Regions from separate parts of the Ensifer sp. NM-2 genome, predicted to be linked through region 2. Evidence: predicted binding sites of a transcription regulator. Region 2 holds the regulator's gene; the other holds the start of a gene.

Region 1 (12,070 bases), 450 kb from region 2:
ACGGATTTCCTGCACATGGCCTTCCGGCAATTCGCCGAGCTGGAACGGGCCGTAGGAGATACGGATAAGGCGGTTGACGTCGAGCCCGAGCGCGCCGAGCACGTTCTTGATCTCACGGTTCTTGCCTTCGCGCAGACCCATCGTGATCCAGACGTTCGAACCCTGCACACGGTCGAGCGTCGCTTCGATGCCGCCGTAAAGCACGCCGTCGACGGCAATGCCGTCCTTCAGCTTGTCCAGTTCGTCCTGGTCGATTTCGCCATGGGCGCGCACGCGATAGCGGCGCAGCCAGCCGGTCGACGGAAGTTCGAGCACGCGGGCAAGCCCGCCGTCGTTGGTCAAAAGCAGCAGGCCTTCGGTGTTGATGTCGAGGCGGCCGATCGATAGAACGCGCGGCAGCTCGTCCGGCAGGTTGTCAAAGACCGTCGGGCGGCCCTCCGGGTCGGCATTGGTGGTCACCAGTCCGGCCGGCTTGTGGTAGAGCCACAGACGGGTGCGCTCGATGCCGCGGATCGGATTTCCGTCGACTTCGATGCTGTCGGCCAGTGTCGCGTTGACAACAGGCGTGTCGAGAATGACGCCGTTGAGCTTCACCCGACCTTCCATGATCATGCGTTCGATATCGCGGCGCGAGGCAACGCCGGCGCGCGCCAGGATTTTGGAGATGCGCTGCGGCTCGTCGCTGCTTGCGGCGGCGGGCTTCGGGCCTGCCTTGGGCGGCCGCGAGGCACCGGCTTCAGGCGCTGCCGCCTTCTTGCCAGCGAATTGAGGTTTCTTGTCCCGGCCAGCGGGCTTGCCGCCAGGCCGCGTGGGCTTGTCTTTGGATGTCATTTGTGTTGCCTGCCTTTTGCGGCTGTCCTATCAGGTCGGAGCCCGTGGGTTAAGAGAAATTATTGTTTGAGCGATGGCTGATACGACACGCTTCATGGATGCGGCCCTCGAAGAGGCCAAAAAGGCGGGCCAACGTGGCGAGGTGCCGATCGGCGCCGTCGTCGTTTTCAACGGCGAGATCATCGCGCGCGCCGGAAACCGAACCCGCGAACTCAACGATATCACCGCCCATGCCGAGGTCGTTGCGATCCGCGAAGCGTCCATGGTGCTCAACGACGAACGGCTGACGGGCGCCGACCTCTATGTCACCCTGGAGCCCTGCACCATGTGCGCGGCAGCGATTTCCTTTGCCCGCATCCGTCGCCTCTACTACGGCGCCGAAGACCCCAAGGGTGGCGCGGTCGATAGCGGCGTGCGCTTTTACGGCTCGCCGACATGCCACCACGTGCCCGATGTCTATTCCGGGCTTGCCGAGCGCGAAGCCGCTGACATTCTCAGGGATTTTTTTGCCGGGAAACGCTAAGTGAGCGAACTCTCAGCCGGCTGCGAAAGACTCTAGCGCCGCACCCGCAAGCCGGTAGCGCGTCCACTCCGACATCGGTTCGGCGCCGACGGCTTCGTAAACGCGGATTGCCGGCTCGTTCCAATCGAGCACGCTCCATTCGAAACGACCACAGCCTTCCTCGACGGCGATCTTGGCGAGATGCTTCAACAGCATCTTGCCCGCGCCGGAGCCGCGGCAATCCGGCGTTACGTAGAGGTCTTCGAGATAAAGCCCCTTGCGCGCCTGCCAGGTGGAGTAGTTGTAGAACCACATGGCAAAGCCAGCCGGCTTTCCGTCCTTCTCGCAGATCACCGCACGGGTGAGCGCATCCGGGCCAAAGAGCGAGGCCTGCAACTGCTCGACCGTCGCCTCGACTTCGTCGGGCGCCTTCTCGTAGGTGGCCAGTTCTGTGATGAAGCGCAGGATGGTTTCCGCGTCTTCCGGTCGCGCGTCGCGAATGCTGATCGTCATGGTTTAAAAGGGCCAGTACCACTTGCTGCCGGAATTCTTGATCTGCGCTTCCTTCTTGCGGCGGCGCTCCTTGAGCTTTTCCGGCTCACCAAGGTCGGCTTCCGAAGCTTCCGGAAGGCGGCGGTATTCGAGCGGCGGATCGCTCAGGAAGCGGCGCTTGTCGGCGTAGGCACCCATCTCGATCTTGCGCGCGTCGCGATAGGCTTGCTGCTGCTCCTTGGCCGAAAGGCGGCGGCCATTGGCGCTGGCCTTTGCGAGTGGCGAGACGTAGTTTGGGTTGTCCTTGTTGGCGTCGGCTTCTTCGCGCAGACGGTTGCGCGCCTCTTCCGGAGATTCGACCCACTCCGGATTGGCTTCGCGACTGGCGAGCGACTTCTGCGGCTCCACGAGGGCGGTCTGCTGGCCGGTAGGCGGCAGCACCAGGCCGGGGCGCGGCTGGTACTTGACCGGATCACGCTTCGTCGGGGTAAAGCTCACAGCGCTTCCGAGATCGTCGATCAACTGCTCGCCAGCCGATTTGTCGGTGCCGTAGGTCGGACCGCCGATGCAGCCGGAAAGTACCAGGCCGCTCGTCATAATGGCGGCAACGCTAGCAAACAGTCGCAACTCTCGCGTCATTTCCATGAAATTCCTTCTAGCCGGCCACCGTCACGTGCGCGGCCACTCAGCGCCATGGCGGATAAATCCGCCAAATTTCGGGCAGGTTTTACCGGATGAATGCGGTAAGCGCAATTCATCCGGTAAATGATCCCTTAAGCCTTGAAGCCAAGTTCCCGCAGGGCGGCGGCATCGCGGGCAGACACCTCAGGGTAGAGTGCATCCGAACCGACATCGGTCGTGATCCGCCAGGAGCGGGCGCACTTGCGGCCAACGGCGGCCTCCGGAACGACGCCAACCTTGGCGACCTCAGGCAGACGGAAGGCGTCGGCAGGGCCCTCGCCCGCCTCGACGGTGATCGCCGACGTGATGCAGATCTCGGCGAAGTCTTCGCCTTCGAGCGCCTTCAACAGCTCCGGATCGGCGATGTAGACGACGGGAGCCGCCTCCAGCGACGAGCCGATACGCTTCTCGCGACGCTCGATTTCAAGCGCCCCGGTCACGACCGTGCGCACCGCGCGGATCTTTTCCCACTTCGCCTCGAGGGCGTCGTTCTTCCATTCCGCCGGGATCGCCGGGAACTGCTCGAGATGGACCGAGACAGCGTCAGGCTTGCGCGACAGCCATGCTTCTTCGCAGGTGAAGGGCAGCATCGGCGCGAGCCACAGCACCAGGCAATCGAACAGCTTGCGGATCACCGCAAGCGCCGACCGGCGACGAAGGCTCGACGGTGCGTCGCAATAGAGCGCATCCTTGCGCACGTCGAAATAGAACGCGGAGAGTTCGACGTTCGAGAAATCGATCAGAGCGCGGGCGATCCTCTTGAAGTCGAACGCGTCATAACCTTCACGAACGACCTGGTCGAGTTCGGCCAGGCGATGCAGCATCAGTTTTTCCAGCTCGGGCAGCTCGGCGTGGGCGACTTCCTCGCCCTTGTCGTGCGCCAGCGTGCCCAGCATCCAGCGGATGGTATTGCGCAGCTTGCGATAGGCGTCGATGTTGGTCTGGATGATCGTCTTGCCGAGGCGCTGATCTTCCCAATAGTCCGTCGTCATCACCCAGAGGCGCAGGATGTCGGCGCCGGCATCCTTCATCACTTCCTGCGGCGTGACGGTGTTGCCCTTCGACTTCGACATCTTCTCGCCCTTCTCATCCATGGTGAAACCATGAGTGACAACGGCGTTGTAGGGCGCACGGCCGCGCGTTGCGCAGGATTCGAGCAGCGACGAATGGAACCAGCCGCGGTGCTGGTCGGAGCCTTCGAGATAGACGTCAGCCGGCCACTTCAGATCCGGACGATCTTCGAGCGTGAAGGTATGCGTCGAGCCTGAATCGAACCAGACGTCGAGAATGTCCATGACCTGGTGCCACTTCTCGTGGTCGTGGTCATTACCGAGGAAGCGATCCTTGGCACCTTCGGCGAACCAGGCATCGGCGCCTTCCTGCTCGAAGGCTTCGAGAATGCGGGCGTTGACGGCCTCATCGACAAGGATCTCGCCCTGCTCGTCGGCAAAGATCGCGATCGGAACGCCCCAGGCACGCTGGCGCGAGAGCACCCAGTCCGGACGTCCCTCGATCATCGCACGCAGGCGGTTCTGGCCGGCGCCGGGGACGAAGCGGGTATCGTCGATGGCCGACAGGGCGCGCGAGCGCAGCGTCGTGCCGTCGCCGAAGCCCTTGTCCATGTAGACGAACCACTGCGGCGTGTTGCGGAAGATCACCGGCTTCTTGGAACGCCAGGAATGCGGATAGGAATGCTTCAGACGGCCGCGGGCAAACAGCGCGTGACGGGCGATCAGCGCCTTGATGACGCGATCATTGGCATCGCCCTTCTTGCCCTTGTCGTCGAGCACGCGGCCGGCGCCACCTTCGGCGTCCGGGCCGAAGCCATGGGCGTCGGCGGTGAAATAACCGGCGTCGTCGACGGTGAACGGAATTGCCGAGGAGATGCCGCGGGCTTCAAGCGCGCGGGCATTGTCCATCCAGGCGTCAAAGTCCTCGCGGCCGTGGCTCGGCGCCGTGTGCACGAAGCCGGTGCCGGCGTCGTCGGTGACATGGTCGCCATCGAGCAACGGCACCTTGAACGCGTAACCGCCACCCAGCCCATGCAGCGGATGGGCGCAGGTGACGGCGGCCAGTTCAGCGCCCTCGATGTCGCGGACGAAATTGAAGGTGAGCTTCGCCTTGGCGGCGGACTCGTCTGCCAGACGTTTGGCGAAGATCAGCTTTTCGCCGGGCTGCGGACCGAAATCGTTCTCTGCAGTCGCAACCTCGTAGAGACCATAGGCGTAACGCGAGGAGAAGGCGATGGCGCGGTTGCCGGGGATCGTCCAGGGTGTGGTCGTCCAGATCACGACGAAGGTGCCTGCAAGATCTGCCGAGCCTTCGGTGACCGGGAACTTCACCCAGATCATGTCGCTTTCGACGTCGGCATATTCGACTTCGGCTTCGGCCAGCGCCGTGCGCTCGACGACCGACCACATCACCGGCTTGGAGCCGCGATAGAGCTGCCCCATCTTGGCGATTTTCATCAGTTCGCCGGCGATGCGGGCTTCGGCGTGGAAGTTCATCGTCGTATAGGGGTTGTCGAAGTCGCCCTCAATGCCGAGGCGCTTGAACTCTTCCGCCTGGATCTGGATCCAGCCCGCAGCGAAGTCGCGGCATTCCTTGCGGAACTCGTTAACCGGGACCTCGTCCTTGTTCTGGCCCTTCTCGCGATACTTCTCCTCGATCTTCCATTCGATCGGCAGGCCGTGGCAATCCCAGCCCGGCACGTAGTTGGCGTCGAAGCCGCGCATCTGGAACGAGCGGTTGATGACGTCCTTGAGGATCTTGTTCAGCGCATGGCCGATATGGATGTTGCCGTTGGCGTAGGGAGGGCCGTCATGCAGCACGAATTTCTCGCGACCGGCGGCCGAGGCACGCAGCTTCTTGTAGAGACCCATCTTCTGCCAGCGGGAAACCGTTTCGGGCTCCTTCTGCGGCAGGCCGGCACGCATCGGAAACTCCGTCTGCGGCAGATAGAGGGTGGAGGAATAGTCGATCTTCTCAGCGGTATCTGTCATGGTCTTTGCAATCGTCTTTTCCGCGCGGATCATCGCGCATGCGAAAGGGTTCGGTATCCGGCGCATAACCCTGAAATCGGGATCGATTTTCGGAAAAGGATCATGCGCAGCTTCAAAGTGTTCGAGCTACCTTAGCGTGTCCAAGAGACGCGCGGCGCTCCAGAGATGACTGAGGCGTTGGAAACGCCGAAATCCCGGACCTTCCGGCGGCCTAGTGCGCGCGGAAAGCCGGGCCAATAATTCGCTGATCGATGGTCAGTCGACGGTGCCGGGTCATGGTGGCCGGTTGTTTAAGGCGTTTTCGGCCTTTTGAAAAGGTCCGCCGCTTCGGCGCGACGGATTTCTTTAGGCGAAGTTGATCCGGCGATCGATATCGCTCAAGGGCGTGACGCCGGAGAGCAACGCCCTCGCCTCGTCTTCGTCCTTTCGGATCTGCGCCACCAGCGGGTCGAGCCCGTCGAACTTCAGCTCGTCGCGCAGGTGGCCGAAGAACGAAACCGAACAGACCTCGCCGTAGAGATCGCCGGAAAAATCGAAGACGAAGGTTTCAAGCAACGCCTCGCCGTCGCTGTCGACGGTCGGACGCCGGCCAAAGCTGGCAACGCCATCATAGAGCGAGCCGTCAGCCCGGCGGAAGCGCACGGCATAGATGCCGGTTCTAAGTTCGACCTCGGGCGGTAGACGCATGTTGGCCGTGGGATAGCCGAGGGTCCGCCCGAGTTTTTTGCCGTCGATTACTTCGGCCTCGACCGTGTAGCGATAGCCGAGCAAGCCGGCCGCGTGAGAAACGTCGCCCTGGCCGAGCAGCGAGCGAATGAAGCTCGAGGAGATCACCGAGGCATTCTCATCGCGGAAGGCGTCGACCAGGGTGACGCCGAAGCCGTTTTCGCCGCCCGCCGCCATCAGAAAGGCGGGACCGCCTTCGCGCCCCTTGCCGAAATGGAAATCGAACCCGGTGACCACATGCGAGGCATGCAGCCACTCCAGGAGCACCCGATGGATGAAATCGGACGCGGAAAGTTCGGAGAAGGTGCGATCGAACGGGTATTCGATGACGGCGCCAAACCCCATGCCTTCGAGGATACGGGCTTTCAGCGGTGCGGGCGTCAGCCGGAAGACCGGCGTGTCTGGCCGAAAGACCGTGCGCGGATGCGGCTCGAAGGTCAACACCAGTGCGGGAACGCCGCGTGCCGCGGCTTCTTCCAGCGCTCGCTCCAGCACGGATTGGTGGCCGCGGTGAACACCGTCGAAATTGCCGATGGCGACAACGCCGCCACGCAGACGCTCGGGCAGCGGGTCGCGGGTTTCGTTGCGATGAAAAACCGTCATCTCGATCTTCCCGTCAGGCGAGCCTGGGCATCCACCACTTCGGCGAAGCACCTTCCTTCCTCAGGAAGGCAGTAAGCTTCGCCTCGTCGGTGCGGCTTTCGTTCATGTATTCTTGCGCGTGAATACCGGCACTGATGTAAAGCAGATCGAAGCCGGCATCCTGGGCGCCCTTGACATCGGTCGGCATACCGTCGCCGACGGCGATGACACGCGACAGATCGAGTGGACCGCGAACGGCCTTGGCTTCCGTCAGCGCGGCACGGTAGATGGAGATATAGGGCTTTCCGGCGATCCGGGCTTCGCCGCCGAGCTCCTCGTAAAGCTTGGCGATGGCGCCGGCACAGGGGATCAGCCGGTGGCCGCGCTCGACCACCAGGTCCGGATTGGCGCAGATGAACGGGATCTTGCGCTTGGCAAGTCCGGTCAGCGTCGCGCGATAGTGCTCCGGCGTTTCGGTTTCATCGTCGTAGAAGCCGGCGCAGACGACGGTCTCTGCATCTTCCGACGAGACGATCTCGGTGCCGAGCCCTTCGAGCAACGGCAGATCGCGTTCGGCGCCGATGAAGAAAATCTTCTTGTCGGCTGCGGCGATCAAGGTGCGGGTCACATCGCCCGACGTGACGATGCGATCATAGGCTTCATCGGGAACGCCCAGCCCGCGGATCTGTACCTTGACGCTGGGGCTTGGCCGGGGAGAATTGGTGATGAGGACAACCGTAAGCCCTGCTGCACGCGCTTCCGCCAGGGCCTCGCAGGCCGACGCAAACGCCTGAACGCCGTTGTGGAGAACACCCCAGACGTCACAGAGCACGACGTCATAGCGCCCTGCGATTTCCCGAAAACTGTTGATCCTTGCGGCCATGCGGGCTTCCTGCAAACTCGGTTTCCGGCTTGCATGGCAAGGAAGGGCCGAGAATACAAGCCTCGCGCCTAGAAAATCGCCGCCATTCCCAAGGATTCGGCGCCCGCCCCTCCCTCATGCCGAGGAGACGGTCCACGGGACATCAGCGTCAGGGCCTGCCGACCCCGAGGCTCATGATAACAACCGGATCGGGCAGCGAGACCAGGCAAATCCTCGATATCGGATCTGCCCAAATTCCGACCGCTTCATGCAATAGGCAGGCAAACGTTCCGGCCCGGCCGCCGTTCGTTGCCTGTCATCAGCCGCCGATAATCATGTCGCCTGAAATTTTTTGAACGGCCAATCCTTGACTCGTCCCGGACCCAGCCTTATCTCGGCCTCGCTAGCACTCGACAAAAGAGAGTGCTAACACCCATCCATCGGGTCGTTGAGCGATCCGTAGTGTCATTTGATCGAGGGATTAGACTAATGGCAAGCACCAATTTTCGCCCGCTGCACGACCGCGTTGTCGTCCGCCGCGTCGAGTCTGAGGAAAAGACCAAGGGCGGCATCATCATTCCGGACACCGCTAAGGAAAAGCCGCAGGAAGGCGAAATCGTCGCTGTTGGCTCGGGCGCCCGTGACGAAAGCGGCAAGGTTGTTGCTCTCGACGTCAAGGCTGGCGACCGCGTTCTGTTCGGCAAGTGGTCGGGCACCGAAGTCAAGATCAACGGCGAAGACCTTCTCATCATGAAGGAAGCCGACATCATGGGCATCATCGGCTGATCTGCCGTCGTCCACACCTTTTCATGACAACCAATGGGCAATGAGCCCGGGAGTTTTCTCAAATGGCTGCAAAAGAAATCAAATTCGGCCGCACCGCGCGCGAAAAGATGCTGCGTGGCGTCGATATCCTCGCTGACGCCGTAAAGGTCACGCTCGGCCCGAAGGGCCGTAACGTCATCATCGACAAGTCCTTCGGCGCTCCGCGCATCACCAAGGACGGCGTATCAGTTGCCAAGGAAATCGAACTTGAAGACAAGTTCGAAAACATGGGCGCCCAGATGGTCCGCGAAGTTGCTTCGAAGACCAACGACATCGCCGGCGACGGCACCACGACTGCAACCGTTCTGGCCCAGGCGATCGTTCGCGAAGGCGCCAAGGCTGTTGCTGCCGGCATGAACCCGATGGACCTGAAGCGCGGCATCGACCTCGCTGTCACCGAAGTCGTCAAGGATCTCCAGGCCAAGGCCAAGAAGATCAACACTTCGGAAGAAGTCGCACAGGTCGGCACGATCTCGGCAAACGGCGAGCGTCAGATCGGCCTCGACATCGCAGAAGCGATGCAGAAGGTCGGCAACGAAGGCGTCATCACGGTTGAAGAAGCCAAGACCGCCGAAACCGAACTCGAAGTCGTCGAAGGCATGCAGTTCGACCGTGGCTACCTCAGCCCCTACTTCGTCACCAACCCGGAAAAGATGGTCGCTGACCTCGACGACGTCTTCGTTCTCCTCCACGAGAAGAAGCTCTCGAACCTCCAGGCCATGCTCCCGGTTCTCGAAGCTGTCGTTCAGACCGGCAAGCCGCTCCTCATCATCGCTGAAGACGTCGAAGGCGAAGCTCTTGCTACGCTCGTCGTCAACAAGCTGCGTGGCGGCCTGAAGATCGCTGCCGTCAAGGCTCCGGGCTTCGGCGATCGCCGCAAGGCCATGCTCGAAGACATCGCCATCCTGACCGGTGGTACCGTGATCTCCGAAGACCTCGGCATCAAGCTCGAAAACGTCACGCTCGACATGCTCGGCCGTGCGAAGAAGGTTTCGATCTCCAAGGAAAACACCACGATCGTCGACGGTGCTGGCCAGAAGAGCGACATCGAAGGCCGCGTTTCGCAGATCAAGGCTCAGATCGAAGAAACCACTTCTGACTACGACCGCGAAAAGCTGCAGGAACGTCTTGCCAAGCTCGCTGGCGGCGTTGCCGTAATCCGCGTTGGCGGCTCGACGGAAGTTGAAGTGAAGGAAAAGAAGGACCGCATCGACGACGCTCTCAACGCGACGCGCGCTGCTGTTCAGGAAGGCATCGTACCGGGCGGCGGCGTTGCCCTGCTGCGTTCTTCCGTCAAGATCACCGTCAAGGGTGTGAACGACGACCAGGAAGCCGGCATCAACATCGTTCGTCGCGCTCTGCAGGCTCCGGCCCGCCAGATCGCTGAGAACGCTGGTGACGAAGCTTCGATCGTTGTCGGCAAGATCCTCGACAAGGACCAGGACAACTTCGGCTACAACGCCCAGACCGGCGAATATGGCGACATGATTGCCATGGGCATCATCGACCCGGTCAAGGTTGTTCGCACCGCCCTTCAGGACGCGGCTTCGGTTGCTGGCCTTCTCGTTACGACGGAAGCCATGATCGCCGAACTGCCGAAGAAGGACTCGCCGGCGATGCCGGGCGGCATGGGCGGCATGGGCGGCATGGACATGATGTGATAGGGCGCCAGCCCAATCGCAGCATTGTCCATAGAGCTTCGCCCATGCACCAAGAGCAGTTCAGCGCGTCAAGCGCGCTGAACGGGCGGCATGGACATGATGTGATAGGGCGCCAGCCCAATCGCAGCATTGTCCATAAAGCTTTGCCCATGCACTAAGAGCGGTTCAGCGCGTCAAGCGCGCTGAACGGGCAGCATGGACATGATGTGATAGGGCGCCAGCCTTATCGCGGACCTGTTCAAGCAGATCCACGATGATCCATTCGGATCGGAAAGGGCGACCCTCGGGTCGCCCTTTCTCGTTTTTGCGATAATCCTGCGGTTGCATCTAACGTGCACGTCAAAGCTGTCCGCAGGAAAAATTACCCGGTAGCTGCGGCGGCACTAAAAAAGCGTTGAAGTCGAGAAAAAACGAACTATAACACCGCCCCAAGTGGACAGAGATTCACGAGAGACTGGATGGTGGGCCTAAAGCGAGCGAAAAATCGCTCAAACTTTTCATATTAACTGTGTGTCCAAGCTCTCTTTGAGAACATCACGCAAAGCATATAAGTATTTCATCGCAAATTAAGCCGGCCTTTCCTGCGAAATCATTTCGCTTGGCGAGCTACGTCACAGTTTCGTGACCTTTCCGTACAGAAAGACGCAAACGACTATCGTGCGTGTTCTTCCTGCTATGGGTCGATGGCTGGCGAGGGTTGTATATTGGGGATGGGCCTGCCTGGTGGGAAGACGACATTCGCCAGGGGTCGTGCTGGGGTAGACCGTGTTTAAGATCACGAGAACAAATTCAGTTCCCCTCGGTGTTCCGGGACAGATGCATTCCGGTCTCCCGCATCAGGAATTCCTGGAACAGTTCTGCGTTTCCGAAGGTTGGTCGGGCGACCTGTCGACGGGCCTGTTCCGGCTTGGCGAGAAGGCGTCCGCGATCCACGGTCTCAACGAGAGCGAATGCGGGCTGCTCAATTTCGTGCGCTGCTACGACCTCGCCGACCGCAACCACGTGCTCGAGCTTTTTGAGCAGGCGGCAACCACGTGTTCGTCCTTCTGCTTCTCGACGACGATCAGCCTCGAATCCGGCCACAAGCAGCCGGTGTTCTGCATCGGCGAATCCTCGGGCCTCGAAGAACGCTATTCCGGTACGATCCACGGCATCTTCTTCTTCCCGCGCTTCCTTGTCGAAGGTGCGGGAAAGATGCTTCTGCGCCAGTAGGTGCATTCCCGCCTACAGAGCGCTTCCGCGCTTAAACAGAGTCCCAAAAGCGTTCCAGCTCGTTGTCTTTACGCGTTTCCTGGTGGAAAATCGCATCGCACTTTTCCTGGAAATAGCCTCAATGATGTTTGCCGGGCCGCCGTGTCGTGCAGGCGGCGGCGACCGTCAGGCGGCCGCCACTTTCACCTTGCCCATGGCGAGACTTGAGATCGGTGCTGGTCTGCCGAGCAGGTAACCCTGCGCTTCGTCACAGCCTTCCGCCTGCAGGATATCGAGCTGCGTCTGCGTCTCGACGCCTTCGGCGAGAACAGGAACCGAGAGGCTCTGCCCGAGTGCGAGGATGGCGCGCACGATCGCCTTTGCCTGCGGACTTGCTTCCACCTCCCACATGAAGCTCTTGTCGAGCTTGATCTTGTCGAACGGGAAGGACCGCAGCGTCTCGAGCGACGAATAGCCGGTGCCGAAGTCGTCGATCGCGATGGTGACCCCAAGCTCCTTGATCTGGCGAAGGGTCAGGAGCGCGCGCTCCTTGTCGTCGATGATCGTCGATTCCGTGATTTCGAGTTCCAGCCGCTTCGGGTCGAGCCCGGTCTCGGAAATCACGTCCTCGACCAGGCTGACGATGTCACCATTGGCAAGCTGCACCGGCGAAAGATTGACGGCGATCTTGTGGGTGCTCTGCCAGCCCGCGGCT
Region 2 (12,070 bases):
ACCGAGTGCCGATAGCGTGGCCGTCTGCATCGTTGCGTCTCTCATGCGGTAGATCACGTTGACCTTGGGCCGATCGACCCGAAGTCATGACTGCGATCGCTTCTAACAAATTGGAGCGGGATGTTGCGGAAAACCGCATACACGTTTCCTCAGCCCGCTCCAAGGCAGGTTTCGGCGAAGATCTTGAAGGCGCGGGCACGGTGCGACAGCGCTTCAGCATCGCCCGGCTTCCAGCCGTGTTTCTCGTCCGCGCTCATCTCGCCGAATGTAGTGTCGTAACCCTTCGGCTGAAAGACCGGATCGTAGCCAAAACCCTGGTCGCCGCGCGGCGGCCACACGACATGGCCCTCGACCTCGCCGCGGAAAAGTTCGACATGGCCGTCTGGCCAGGCAAGGCAAAGCACCGAGACGAAACGGGCCGTGCGTTTTTCAGGCGCACTTGCGCCCTTGCCCTGCAGCGCCTTTTCGACCTTTTCCATCGCCATGGCGAAATCGCGGCTGCCGTCTTCGCGTTCGGCCCAGTTGGCGGTGTAGACGCCAGGTGCGCCATCAAGTGCGTCGATCGCCAGGCCGGAATCGTCCGAAAGCGCCGGCAGGCCCGAGGCCTTGGCCGAGGCGAGCGCCTTGATCGTCGCGTTTTCCTCGAAGGTCGTGCCGGTCTCATCCGGTTCGACGAAGTCGAGGTCGGCTGCCGACTTGGCCTCGAAGCCGAGCGGCCCGATCAGGTCGCGGATCTCGCGGATCTTGCCGGCATTGTGGCTGGCGACGATGAGCGTCTTGTCATCCAGTGTGCGCATGATGTGTCGTCTCTTAAAAGATGCGGCGCGAAGGCCGCGGTTCATTCGATGGACCAGAGGCCCGGTTCCGCGCATTCGAGGCTGTTGCCGGCCGGATCGCGGAAGTAGAAGGAGCGCGTGCCGTTCGGCCAGACAACATCGGCTTCGATCGTGACACCCGCCGTTTCCAGCTTGGCCCTCCAGGCGTCGAGTGCCGACGCGGAAACGCGGAAGCACATGTGGCCCTGGCCGGTGGTGCCGTGCGGCGGCACCGGCAGGGCCGCATCCGGCGAAGGCGGTTTGACCGTTTCCGCAGGATTGAAAATCAGCAGAACGCCCGAGCCACAGCGAAAGAACACATGTCGGTTCTCCCGCCGTGTAATCTTCTCCAGCCCCAGCACACCGCTGTAGAAGGCCTCGGCGGCGTCGAGATCCGACGCATAGAGCGCAGTCTCAAGAATGCCATCCAGCGCCGGGGCCATCGTCTCCGTCCTTCTCGTCAGCCGGCGATCGCCTGCTTCTGCAGTGCGACAAGCTCGGCAATGCCGGTCTTTGCCAGTCCGAGCAGGCTTGCGAATTCCGCTTCGCTGAAGGGTTTGCCTTCGGCCGTGCCCTGGATCTCGACAATGCCGCCGGTGCCGGTCATGACGAAATTCGCGTCGGTCTCGGCGGCGGAATCTTCGAGGTAGTCGAGGTCGATGATCGACTGGTTGGCGAAGATGCCACAGGATATGGCGGCGACATGGTCCTTCAGGACCTTCTCGACCTTCACCATGTTGCGGGCTTCCATCCACTTCAGGCAGTCATGCAGCGCCACCCAGGCGCCGGTGATCGAGGCCGTGCGCGTGCCGCCATCAGCCTGGATGACGTCGCAGTCGATCGAGATCTGGCGTTCGCCGAGTGCGGGCAGATCGACGACGGCGCGCAGCGACCGGCCGATCAAGCGCTGGATTTCCTGGGTGCGGCCGCTCTGCTTGCCGCTCGAGGCTTCGCGACGCATGCGCTCGCCGGTGGCGCGCGGCAGCATGCCGTATTCGGCCGTCACCCAACCCTTGCCGCCGTTGCGCAGCCAGGCCGGAACCTTTTCCTCAAGGCTGGCTGTGCACAGCACGTGCGTATCGCCGAATCGCACCAGACAGGAGCCTTCCGCGTGCTTGGAGAAATTGCGCTCGAACGAAACCTTGCGCATTTGGTCGATTTTTCTGCCGGATGGCCGCATCATCAAACTCCTATCGTATCTGGTGAGCCTTCTAGAGCATGGCGCAGCCAAAGGGAACCGGTGGACAGCCGGGGATCGGGGCGATTTTTCCCTTTTGCTATCGGGCGCGGGGATCACTATATTTCCGGCGGCAGGATTGGCCTGCGAACATGGAGCGACATGGTACTGCGCAATCCCGGAGTGACCGATATCGCGGCGGCGCTGGACGAGCGTTCCGGTGAAATCTTCCGTCGCATCGTCGAAACCTATTTGAACAGCGGAGAGCCTCTCGGCTCACGCAACCTTTCGCGGTTGCTGCCGATGTCGCTGTCGCCGGCGTCCGTGCGCAATGTGATGAGCGACCTCGAAGATCTCGGGCTGATCTATTCGCCGCACATCAGCGCCGGCCGCCTGCCGACGCAGACGGGCCTGCGTTTCTTCGTCGACGCCTTCATGCAGGTCGGCAATCTCTCCCCAGAAGATCGTGCTTCGATCGATCGGCACGTGCGGTTGAGCGACCATGCCCAGCCGGTCGATACGCTGCTGGCAGAGGCAAGCCAGATGCTGTCGGGCATGTCGCGCGGCGCCGGCCTCGTGATCACCGCCAAGAACGATCCGGTGCTCAAGCATGTCGAATTCATCCGGCTGGCGCCCACCAAGGCGCTGGCCGTGCTCGTCGGCGAGCATGACCAGGTCGAAAACCGCATCATCGAGCTTCCCGCCGGCGTGACGAGCTCGCAACTGACGGAAGCAGCGAACTTCTTGAATGCCCATCTCGCCGGCCAGACGATCGGCGAGGTGCGCTCGCAGCTCGAAACCGTCAAGCAGACCGTGCGCAGCGAACTCGATGCCCTGTCCCAGGAACTGGTCGAGCGTGGACTGGCGATCTGGTCGGGCAACGAGGGCGATGAAAAGCCGGCACGGCTGATCGTTCGCGGCCGGGCCAACCTGCTCGAGGGCCTGGAGGGAACCGAGGATATCGACCGCCTGCGCATGCTCTTCGACGACCTGGAAAAGAAGGACAGCCTGATCGAGCTGCTTGACCTCGCAGAGAGCGGCCCGGGTGTCAGGATCTTCATCGGTTCGGAGAACAAGTTGTTTTCATTGTCCGGTTCGTCGCTGATCGTTGCGCCCTATCGCGACAGTGAAGATCGCATCGTCGGCGCCGTCGGCGTCATCGGTCCGACGCGGCTCAACTATTCGCGCATCGTGCCGATGGTCGATTATACCGCGCAGTTGATGTCGCGGCTTTCGCGCTGATCAGGCGCTTTTGGCCACAGGCAGCATTGAACCCTTGATTTTTCGGCCCTAAACCTCGATATCGGCATCAAATCCAGTCACTGGGCATTTTACGCCATGCGGCCATCGTTGCGCGCGGGCGTCGGAATGCGGAAGACAAGACAGACGAACACCGGAGAACGTCATGACCGACGAAACAAACAAGCACGGACACGAAGCTGCCGCGACCGACGAGGCAGTCAACGATACGCCCGAGGTTGTGGAAGCGGCGCCGGTTGCCGAGCCCGATCCGCTGGAGCTTGCAAGGGCTGAGAACAACGACCTGCGCGACAAGTATCTAAGGCTCGCCGCCGAAATGGACAACCTGCGCCGCCGCACCGAACGCGACGTCAAGGATGCCAAGTCCTATTCCGTTGCTGGTTTTGCCCGCGACATGCTCGCCGTCTCCGACAATCTGCGCCGTGCGCTCGATGCCATCCCGGCTGAAGCGAAGGAAGCCGGAGAAGCGGGCCTTACTGCCCTCATCGAAGGTGTCGAGATGACCGAGCGCGCCATGCTGTCGGCGCTGGAACGTCACGGCGTGAAGAAGCTTGAGCCGGAAGGCCAGAAGTTCGACCCGAACTTCCACCAGGCAATGTTCGAAATCCCGAACGCCGACGTGCCGAACAACACGGTGCTGCAGGTCGTTCAGGCCGGCTACACCATCGGCGACCGCGTGCTGCGCCCGGCCATGGTCGGCGTATCCAAGGGCGGCCCGAAGGCGGCAGCTACGGAAGGCGACAGCCCGGCGGCCTGAGCTGCGGTCTGATCCATTTCAACGCCGCGCGTCCACTCGGATGCGCGGCGTTTCTTGTTTTCGGCAATCATATCAACCGAACAACTGCCGCAGGTGATCGTTGAGGAAACGGCCCTCCGGGTCGACTTTCGCCCGTAATGCCCGGAAATCGCCGGATCGTGGATAGAGCGCAGTCACGTCCTCCGCGCCGAGGAAATGCAGCTTCCCCCAATGCGGCCGCGAGCCGTATTGGCGCAGGATCGTATCGACGTCTTTGAGATACTCCCAATAGTCCGTGCCCGGCTCGCCCGAGACGGAAAGCGTGATCGAATCCTGCTCGTAGAACGGGCTGATCCAGCCGGTGTCGCCTGCGGTGAAGCGGTATTCGATCGGGTAGATGCAGGTCGGGTGCTTTTCCAGCATCAGCTTGCGCACAGCTTTTACAGCCTCCTTGCCGTGGGCGATGGGCACCGCATATTCAAGTTCGTGGAAGTTCGGCACATACTCGATCGGATAGATCTCCGAGGAATAGGCGATCTTCTCGAACCCCTGCTCCATCGGCGGCCGGTCGGTGATGTCGATCACCTTCATCTCGCAGACGTCGGACGTCTTGTCCGTCGTCGAAACCGACGCGGTATCCGGCAGGCAATAGCAATGCCGGCTTTCGGAAACCGGGCACCAGAAGAAGCCGAAGTGCCGATGCTTGGCGGCGAGTTCGTCGTGCTGCTCGATCATCTCGTCGAATGTGCAGCGCCAGAGCTTTTCATGCAGGTTGTAGCTGTCCATCGCCTGCAGCGTGATCTCGGAGATCACGCCGAGCATGCCGATCGAGACGCGGGCCGCCTCCAGCAGGTCCGGCGTCGTCTCGTCGACGACGAGAATGCTGCCGTCGGGCTCAACGAGCCGCATGCCGACGATCTGCGAGGCCATGTTGCCAAGTGCTGCTCCCGTGCCGTGGGTGCCGGTGGTGAGCGCCCCAGCCAGCGCCTGGCTGTCGATGTCGCCCTGGTTGATCAGCGAGAGGCCGTTCGACTTCAATACCTTGCCCAATTGGTTGATCGTCGTTCCCGCCCGGACCGAGACGCGTTTGCGCGCCTGGTCGATGGCGACCACGCCCTGCATGTTGGCAAGCGTCAGGTGGAGCCCGCTGGTCAGCGCCACCGGCGTGAAGGAATGGCCGGAGCCGGCGCAGCGCACATTGAGCCCTTGCGACGTCGCCTCGCGGACCATTTCGGCGAGCGCCGCCTCGCTCTCGGGTGCACCGCGCTGGCGCACGATGCAGGATTGGTTTCCGACCCAGTTGCGCCAGTGGCCGCCCGTCTGAAGCATATCTTTCCCCTCTCTCAGACCGCTGTGAAGCAATTGTCGACGAACAGATGCGTGCCGTTGACGAAGCTTGCCTCGTCGCTGGCCAGAAACAGCGCGGCATTGGCGACCTCTTTCGGGTCGCACATCCGCCCCTGCTGGGCAGCGATCGCCGCTTCCGAGACATCGACGCCGTATTTACTGAGGCCCACCAGTTCGCGCTTGCCGTGATCGGTGGCGATGAAGCCGGGGCAGACGGCGTTGCAGCGGATGCCGCGGTCGCGGAACTCAACCGCGATGGCACGGGCGAACATGTGGCAGGCGCCCTTCGTCGTGTCGTAGAGCACTTCCATCGGCGTCGCCGCCACGGCCGAGATCGACGAGGTGCAGACGATGCTGCCGCCGCCGGCGGCGAGCATCCCTGGAAGCACCGCCTTGGTCATCAGGAACATGCTGCGCACGTTGACGGCCATCAGCCGGTCCCATTCGTCCTCTTCCGTCTCCAGAAAGGGCCCGACCGCCAGGATGCCGGCATGGTTGAAGAGAACGGTGATCGCGCCGAAGGCTGCTTCGACCGCCTTGACGGCCGAGCTCACCTGCGCAGAAATCGAGACGTCGGCCGGCGCGAAGATCGCATCGCCGCCGTTTGCGCGGATGGCGGCGGCAACCTCTTCGCCCTTGCTGCGTGGCAGATCGACGATGCCGACCTTGGCCCCTTCGCGGGCAAAGAGTTCGGATGCGGCAAGCCCGCAGCCACCGGCGCCACCACTGATCAAAGCCACTTTTCCGGAAAGTCTGCCTGCCATCGTGTCCCCCTGTGCTCAAGCGTCGCGGCTAAACACGTGCTACGATCTTGGTCCCTCGTGGGATGAATTATTGTTGACGAAGAGGGGGCTGTCGATATCCCATGCGGGATACGGGGGTAGGGGAGAGTTCGACGCGGATGCTGGCTCGGGAGTCGGCCGATATTTCGGCCATGATCGGATTGATCGGAACACAGGATTTCGGCGGCGCGCTCGATCGCATGCTGCGCTCGGTCGCAAGCTTCGATCTCTCGGTTGCCTTCGCCTATCCCTATGATAACAGACCGATCGTGCTGCATGACGGCTACACCGCCAAGGTGTCCGCCAGCGCGCTTTCTGCCTATCTCGGCGGCGCCTATCTGCTTGACCCGTTCTATGTTGCCTGCAGCTCCGGCCAGCCGCAGGGGCTATGGCGCATGCGCGAACTTGCGCCTGACCGGTTCTTCCATTCGGAGTTTTCAAGCTCGGCCGAGGTGCATCCCTGCATCTCGATGGAAAGCGGGGTTCTGGTCGAAGAGATTGGCTTCGTCATTCCGCTCGATGACAGCGTGCAGGCCACCTATTCGCTGATGCGCGGCCGCGGCGGCACGCCGTTCAGCGACGAGGAACTGGAGCGCTTGCGGGTCTACGAGCCGATCGTGCGAGAGGCCGTGCGTTCGAACTGGCGCCAGCAAAGCCATGCCGTGGCGGCGACGCCTCGGCCCGACGACGCGATCGAAACCGCTTTCGACAGCCTCTGCGCCGACCGCCTGACCCGGCAGCAACGCAACATCGTCCGCCTGATCCTGCGCGGGCACAGCAACCTGTCGATCGGCAAGACGATGAACATCGCCGAAGGAACCGTCCGCATTCACCGCAAGAACATTTATCGCCGGCTCGGTATTTCGAGCCAGGGCGCACTGTTTCGAATTTTCATTGATCATTTGAACCGCCGTCAGCTTTACTGACGGCCGGTCCGGGCCGTGGCTCAGGCGGCGTGCGAGGTCGTGTCCTCGTTGAGCAGCGTGTAGATCGCGCTGGCGGAATCGCTCGATCGGATCTTCGCCACCATGTCGTGGTCGCGCAGTACGCGGGCGATGCGCGACAATGCCTTGAGATGGTCGGCGCCGGCGCCTTCGGGCGCCAGGAGCAGGAAGACGAGGTCGACAGGCTGGTCGTCGAGCGCTTCGAAATCGACCGGCGTGTCCAGCCGCGCAAAGATCCCGATGATCGACGGCAGGTTGTTGAGCTTGCCGTGCGGGATAGCAATGCCGTTGCCGACGCCCGTGGAGCCCAGCCGTTCACGCTGCAGGATGACATCGAAGATTTCGCGTTCCGGAAGGCCGGTGATCTTTGCCGCTTTAGCCGCCAATTCCTGAAGGAGCTGTTTTTTCGAGTTGGCCCTCATGGCCGGGATGATCGCATTTTGGTGCAGTAAGCCTGCCAATGCCATTCTTTTGTCCTCGTTCGCCGGTTAGAGCCGGACAACATCATCATAAATGCGTCGCAATGGCTCTAACCATCTTTGTCTTGGCGGGTGCCATGCACAGAAAAGTCGTATTTTCCGGCCTGTCCGCTGATCCAAGTGGCGGGAGCGCCGGCGCACCGGCACTCCCTTTTTCCACTCATCCCTTGATATTGGCGGCGTCAATCCAGCCAATATTTCCGTCGTTGCGTCTGTAGACGATATTCAACTCTGCCTTGCCGGGAGTGCGGAACATGAGGACGGGTTCATCCGTCATGTCGAGCGCCATCACGGCGCTGGCGACAGACATCGTCCTCAGGTGTTTCGAGCTTTCGGCGACGATCGTCGGTGCGTAATCCTCGGGGACTTCGTCATCCTCGAATGGCACCGAGTCCATCACTGTGTATGCCACCTCGGTACCTTGACCATTACCGTTGTGGTGGTCCTTGAGCTTGCGCTTGTAGCGACGTAGGCGCTTTTCGATGCGCTCCGACGCTGCGTCAAAGGCAGCCTGAGGGTCATTGGCCTGTCCATTCGCCTGCATAACCACGCCCGTATCGAGATGAAGCTTGCAGTCGGCGCTAAAGCGCGGTCCAGACTTTTCCACAGTGACCTGGCTTGAATATCCTCCGTCGAAATATTTGGTAACGGCCTGCTCGATCTGATCGCCAATGCGGGCGCGGAACGAATCGCCGATTTCCATCTGTTTACCGGATACACGCACACTCATGGAGTTTCCTCTCTATTTCGTGATTTGCGTAGCCAGTCTATTCCAAGCGCTCTCGTCATCCAAGCCTTTCACGCTTGCGGGAGCCTCTCTGTCGCACCTACCGGTCGTGCCGGCCGCCTGAGGAAGACCGTGTCCTCGGCAATTGCGGCGGGCTCATATCCCCTGCGTCGCGGAGAGTCAATTGAAGGTCGCAAAAAAGTTAATACGCTTTAACCTTGCGTCGTCGCTTTAGGCTCTTTTTCTTTCGCATGTCGTCGTCGCAAAACCGCTGAAAAACTGTTGCGCGACCTGCTTTAGAAGCCCGATACCTTGGCCAGCGCCCGCTTTTCGCGCCGTCGCTGCACGGAGGAGGGGATGTTCATCGCTTCGCGATATTTCGCCACCGTGCGTCGCGCGATGTCGACGCCGGCCTGCTTGAGGCTGTCGACGATATCGTCGTCGGAAAGCACCGCATCGGCGACTTCCTGCTGGATCATCATGCGGATGCGGTGACGCACGGACTCAGCCGAATGGCTGTCGCCGCCCTCGGCCGAACCGATGGAGACGGTGAAGAAATACTTCAGCTCGAACAGCCCACGCGGCGTCAGCATGTACTTGTTCGAGGTGACGCGGCTTACCGTCGACTCGTGCATCTTGATCGCATCGGCGACGGTTTTCAGGTTGAGCGGTCGCAGATGCCCGACGCCATGGACGAGGAACGCGTCCTGCTGGCGAACGATCTCGGTGGCGACCTTCATGATCGTCCTGGCGCGCTGATCGAGGCTGCGGGTCAGCCAGTTGGCGGTCTGCAGGCATTCATTGAGAAAGGCCTGGTCCGCGCTGTTCTTCTCGGTGCCGCGCGACACCGTGGTGTAGTAGGCTTGGTTGACGAGGACGCGCGGCAGGGCGTCCGGGTTGAGTTCGATCAGCCAGGTTCCGTCGGGTGCCGCCCGCACGACGATATCGGGAACGATCGCCTCGCTAACGCTGGTCTCGAAGCTCGTTCCCGGTTTCGGGTCGAGCTTGCGGATTTCGGCGAGCATATCGATCAGGTCTTCCTCATCGACGCCGCAGATTTTCTTCAAGCTGGCAAAATCGCGCCGCGCCAGAAGCTCTAGGTTGGCGATGAGGGCTTCCATCGCCGGATCGAGGCGATCGCGAAGGCGCAGCTGAATGGCGAGGCATTCGCTGAGTGTGCGTGCGAAGACACCTGGCGGGTCGAACTGCTGCAGCGTGAGGAGGACGCGGGTGACGTCGGCGCCGGATGCGCCGAGGCGTTCGGCGACCTCCTGCAGATCAGCCTGAAGATAGCCTGCCTCGTCGAGCTGGTCGATCAGGTGCTGGGCAATCAGCCGGTCGGATGGGACGGACAACGCAAAGGGCAATTGCTCCAGAAGCGTCTCGCGCAGGCTCTTGGCGCCGGCCACGAAGTCGTCGAAATCGTAGTCGCCTCCTTCGCCGCTGCCGGGCATCGATTTCCACTGGCCGAGCAGTTCCGGCGCGTCGGCGCGTTGCGGCGCCGTGTCGTCCTGGTAGACATTGCCGAAATCCGCATCGAGCTGTTCATTGAGCCGCGCCCCATCGGTTGCCGTGGCATTGTCGTAGAGATCGCGCTGGCCGGATGCCTCATCCGTTCCGCCGAAGTCTTCACCGGATGCCTGCCCCGCTTCTTCGCGGCTGCCGTGCTCGGAGCTTCCACCGAACTCGTCGTCACCGCCGTGAAGCTCGAGCAGCGGATTCTTTTCGACTTCCTGCGCGATGAAGTGGTTGAGTTCCAGATGCGTCATCTGCAGCAGCTGAATCGATTGCATCAGCTGCGGGGTCATGACCAGCGACTGTGACTGGCGCAGATGAAGGCTGGCCGACAATGCCATGCGGACGTGAAACTCCCGATGAAATCTCCACCGGTCGCATCGTTGGCGGGCCGGTTTTTCAATTGGCCCAAAAATTGCTTATTGCAGGGGTTTGGTCAAGCGCGACCGCGGGGCGAGATGCCGGATTCGCCCGCGGATCGCATCAGAGGCTGAAATTATCGCCGAGATAGAGCCGGCGCACGTCCGGATTGGTGACGATATCGTTGGCGCGGCCGTGGGTCAGCACTTCGCCGGCATGGATGATGTAGGCCCGGTCGATCAGGCCAAGGGTCTCGCGCACATTATGGTCGGTGATGAGTACGCCGATACCGCGCGACGTCAGGTGTCGCACCAGCGCCTGGATGTCGGCGACGGAAATCGGGTCGACGCCGGCAAAGGGCTCGTCGAGCAGCATGAAGGTCGGGTCGGTGGCAAGCGCTCGGGCAATTTCGAGACGTCGCCGCTCGCCGCCGGAAAGGGCGATCGCCGGCGACTTGCGCAGATGCGTGATGTTGAACTCGCCGAGCAGGTCGTTGAGCTTGCTCTCGCGGCGCTCCAGGTTCTTATCGTGCACTTCGAGAACGGCGCGGATGTTGTCCTCGACCGTCAGGCCGCGAAAGATCGAGGCTTCCTGCGGCAGGTAGCCGACGCCGAGGCGGGCGCGGCGATACATCGGCATCGTCGTCACGTCGTTGCCATTGATCTCAATCGAGCCTTCGTCGACAGGCACGAGGCCGGTGATCATGTAGAAGCATGTGGTCTTGCCGGCACCGTTCGGGCCGAGGAGACCGACTGCCTCCCCGCGGCGAACGACCAGCGACACACCATTGACCACGCGCCGCTCGCGATAGGACTTTGTCAGGCCACGCGCGATCAGTGTGCCGTCATAACGCGCCTTGTCGACCGCGTGACCGGTCGCGGCTGGTGTGGCCGCCGACGGTTTGCGGACGCGCTTGCGCTTGTGAAGGAAGGGGAGTTGCACGAGCGGGTCTACGTCAGTTCTTCTTCTGTGACTTCGGGTCGAGCTGGATCTGCACCCGACCGCCACAGGCTTCGAGCTGCGCTTCGCCCGTGTTCATCTGCACATTCAATTGGCAGCCGACGAACACGTTCTTGCCTTCCGACAGAACGACCTTCTCGCCCTTCAATACGAAGGTCTGCTTGGTCATGTTGAACTCGCCGCTGTCAGCGGTTGCCTGCTGGGTGCCGGAGCTGAGGAAGACGCGCTGGCTGACTTCGATCCGCTCGATGTCGGCGTCGCCGCTCGAGACCGAGCCTGCGCCGGACTTGTAGAAGACCGTCATGCTCCCGGCCTGAAGCGTCGTTGTGCCCTGCACGACCTTGACGTTCCCGGTAAAGATCGCCTTGCTTTCTGGGTCCTTGATTTCAAGCTTGTCGCTTTCGATCTGGATCGGCTTGTCGTTCGACAATTCGAGGCCCTTCATCTTGCTCGATGTGGCCTGGGCTGACGCGCCTGAAACGATCATCAATGCGCCGATGCCGGCAACGGCCAGGCTGGCTGAAATCCTGAAAAAAGTAGCGGGTAAAACCGACATGGATGCACCAGATCCTAATTCGTGTTCTTGCGGATGGCGGCGGGTTCGAGATTGACCCTCACCATGCCCTCGAATGTTACTATGCGTCCCTTATCCGTCATTCGCAGCCGCTGCGCAATGATCGAACCGCCCTTCATGCTGATCGCAATCGGTTGTTTTGTTTCCATTTCGCCGGCATTGATGTCCAGATAGGCCGATTGGAAATCGGCGTTGACGCCATTATTCATTGTAATCGTGAACGGGGCGTTCATGTCGAGCGTGTTGGCCCCGCGGTCGTAGATGCCGTTGGTCGCGTCCACCGTGGCGATCAGCTTTTCGTTCACCGGCATTTCGGCATGGATCGTCTGCAGCGTGATGATATCGGGATTGACGATATCCTGCAGCGCGCGCTGCGCCTTCATCGAATAGCTGA

What was found. The regulator HrcA, encoded in region 2, represses chaperone genes, less so after heat shock. The targets are predictions, from matches to a motif close to GTTAGCACTCNCNNNNNGNGAGTGCTAAC.
Region 1: the regulator HrcA is predicted to act here: its motif matches at 8,081-8,109, upstream of groES (co-chaperone GroES).

Annotation. Positions count from the first base shown of each region.
Region 1 covers NZ_PVZR01000001.1:751,265-763,334, reverse strand. Annotated here, with positions in the region: gene C6558_RS03730 (pseudouridine synthase) at 1-831, opposite strand, end outside; gene C6558_RS03725 (nucleoside deaminase) at 905-1,354, shown strand; gene C6558_RS03720 (GNAT family N-acetyltransferase) at 1,367-1,846, opposite strand; gene C6558_RS03715 (hypothetical protein) at 1,850-2,470, opposite strand; gene ileS (isoleucine--tRNA ligase) at 2,599-5,508, opposite strand; gene C6558_RS03705 (bifunctional riboflavin kinase/FAD synthetase) at 5,854-6,837, opposite strand; gene C6558_RS03700 (TIGR01459 family HAD-type hydrolase) at 6,851-7,699, opposite strand; gene groES (co-chaperone GroES) at 8,168-8,464, shown strand; gene groL (chaperonin GroEL) at 8,527-10,164, shown strand; gene C6558_RS03685 (hypothetical protein) at 10,930-11,376, shown strand; gene C6558_RS03680 (EAL domain-containing protein) at 11,542-12,070, opposite strand, start outside.
Region 2 covers NZ_PVZR01000001.1:304,153-316,222, forward strand. Annotated here, with positions in the region: gene hemW (radical SAM family heme chaperone HemW) at 1-30, opposite strand, end outside; gene rdgB (RdgB/HAM1 family non-canonical purine NTP pyrophosphatase) at 150-797, opposite strand; gene C6558_RS01590 (VOC family protein) at 839-1,258, opposite strand; gene rph (ribonuclease PH) at 1,276-1,995, opposite strand; gene hrcA (heat-inducible transcriptional repressor HrcA) at 2,155-3,234, shown strand; gene grpE (nucleotide exchange factor GrpE) at 3,398-4,009, shown strand; gene C6558_RS01610 (D-arabinono-1,4-lactone oxidase) at 4,082-5,317, opposite strand; gene C6558_RS01615 (SDR family NAD(P)-dependent oxidoreductase) at 5,332-6,099, opposite strand; gene C6558_RS01620 (helix-turn-helix transcriptional regulator) at 6,237-7,043, shown strand; gene ptsN (PTS IIA-like nitrogen regulatory protein PtsN) at 7,064-7,528, opposite strand; gene hpf (ribosome hibernation-promoting factor, HPF/YfiA family) at 7,701-8,270, opposite strand; gene rpoN (RNA polymerase factor sigma-54) at 8,564-10,123, opposite strand; gene lptB (LPS export ABC transporter ATP-binding protein) at 10,266-11,084, opposite strand; gene C6558_RS01645 (LptA/OstA family protein) at 11,098-11,658, opposite strand; gene lptC (LPS export ABC transporter periplasmic protein LptC) at 11,673-12,070, opposite strand, start outside.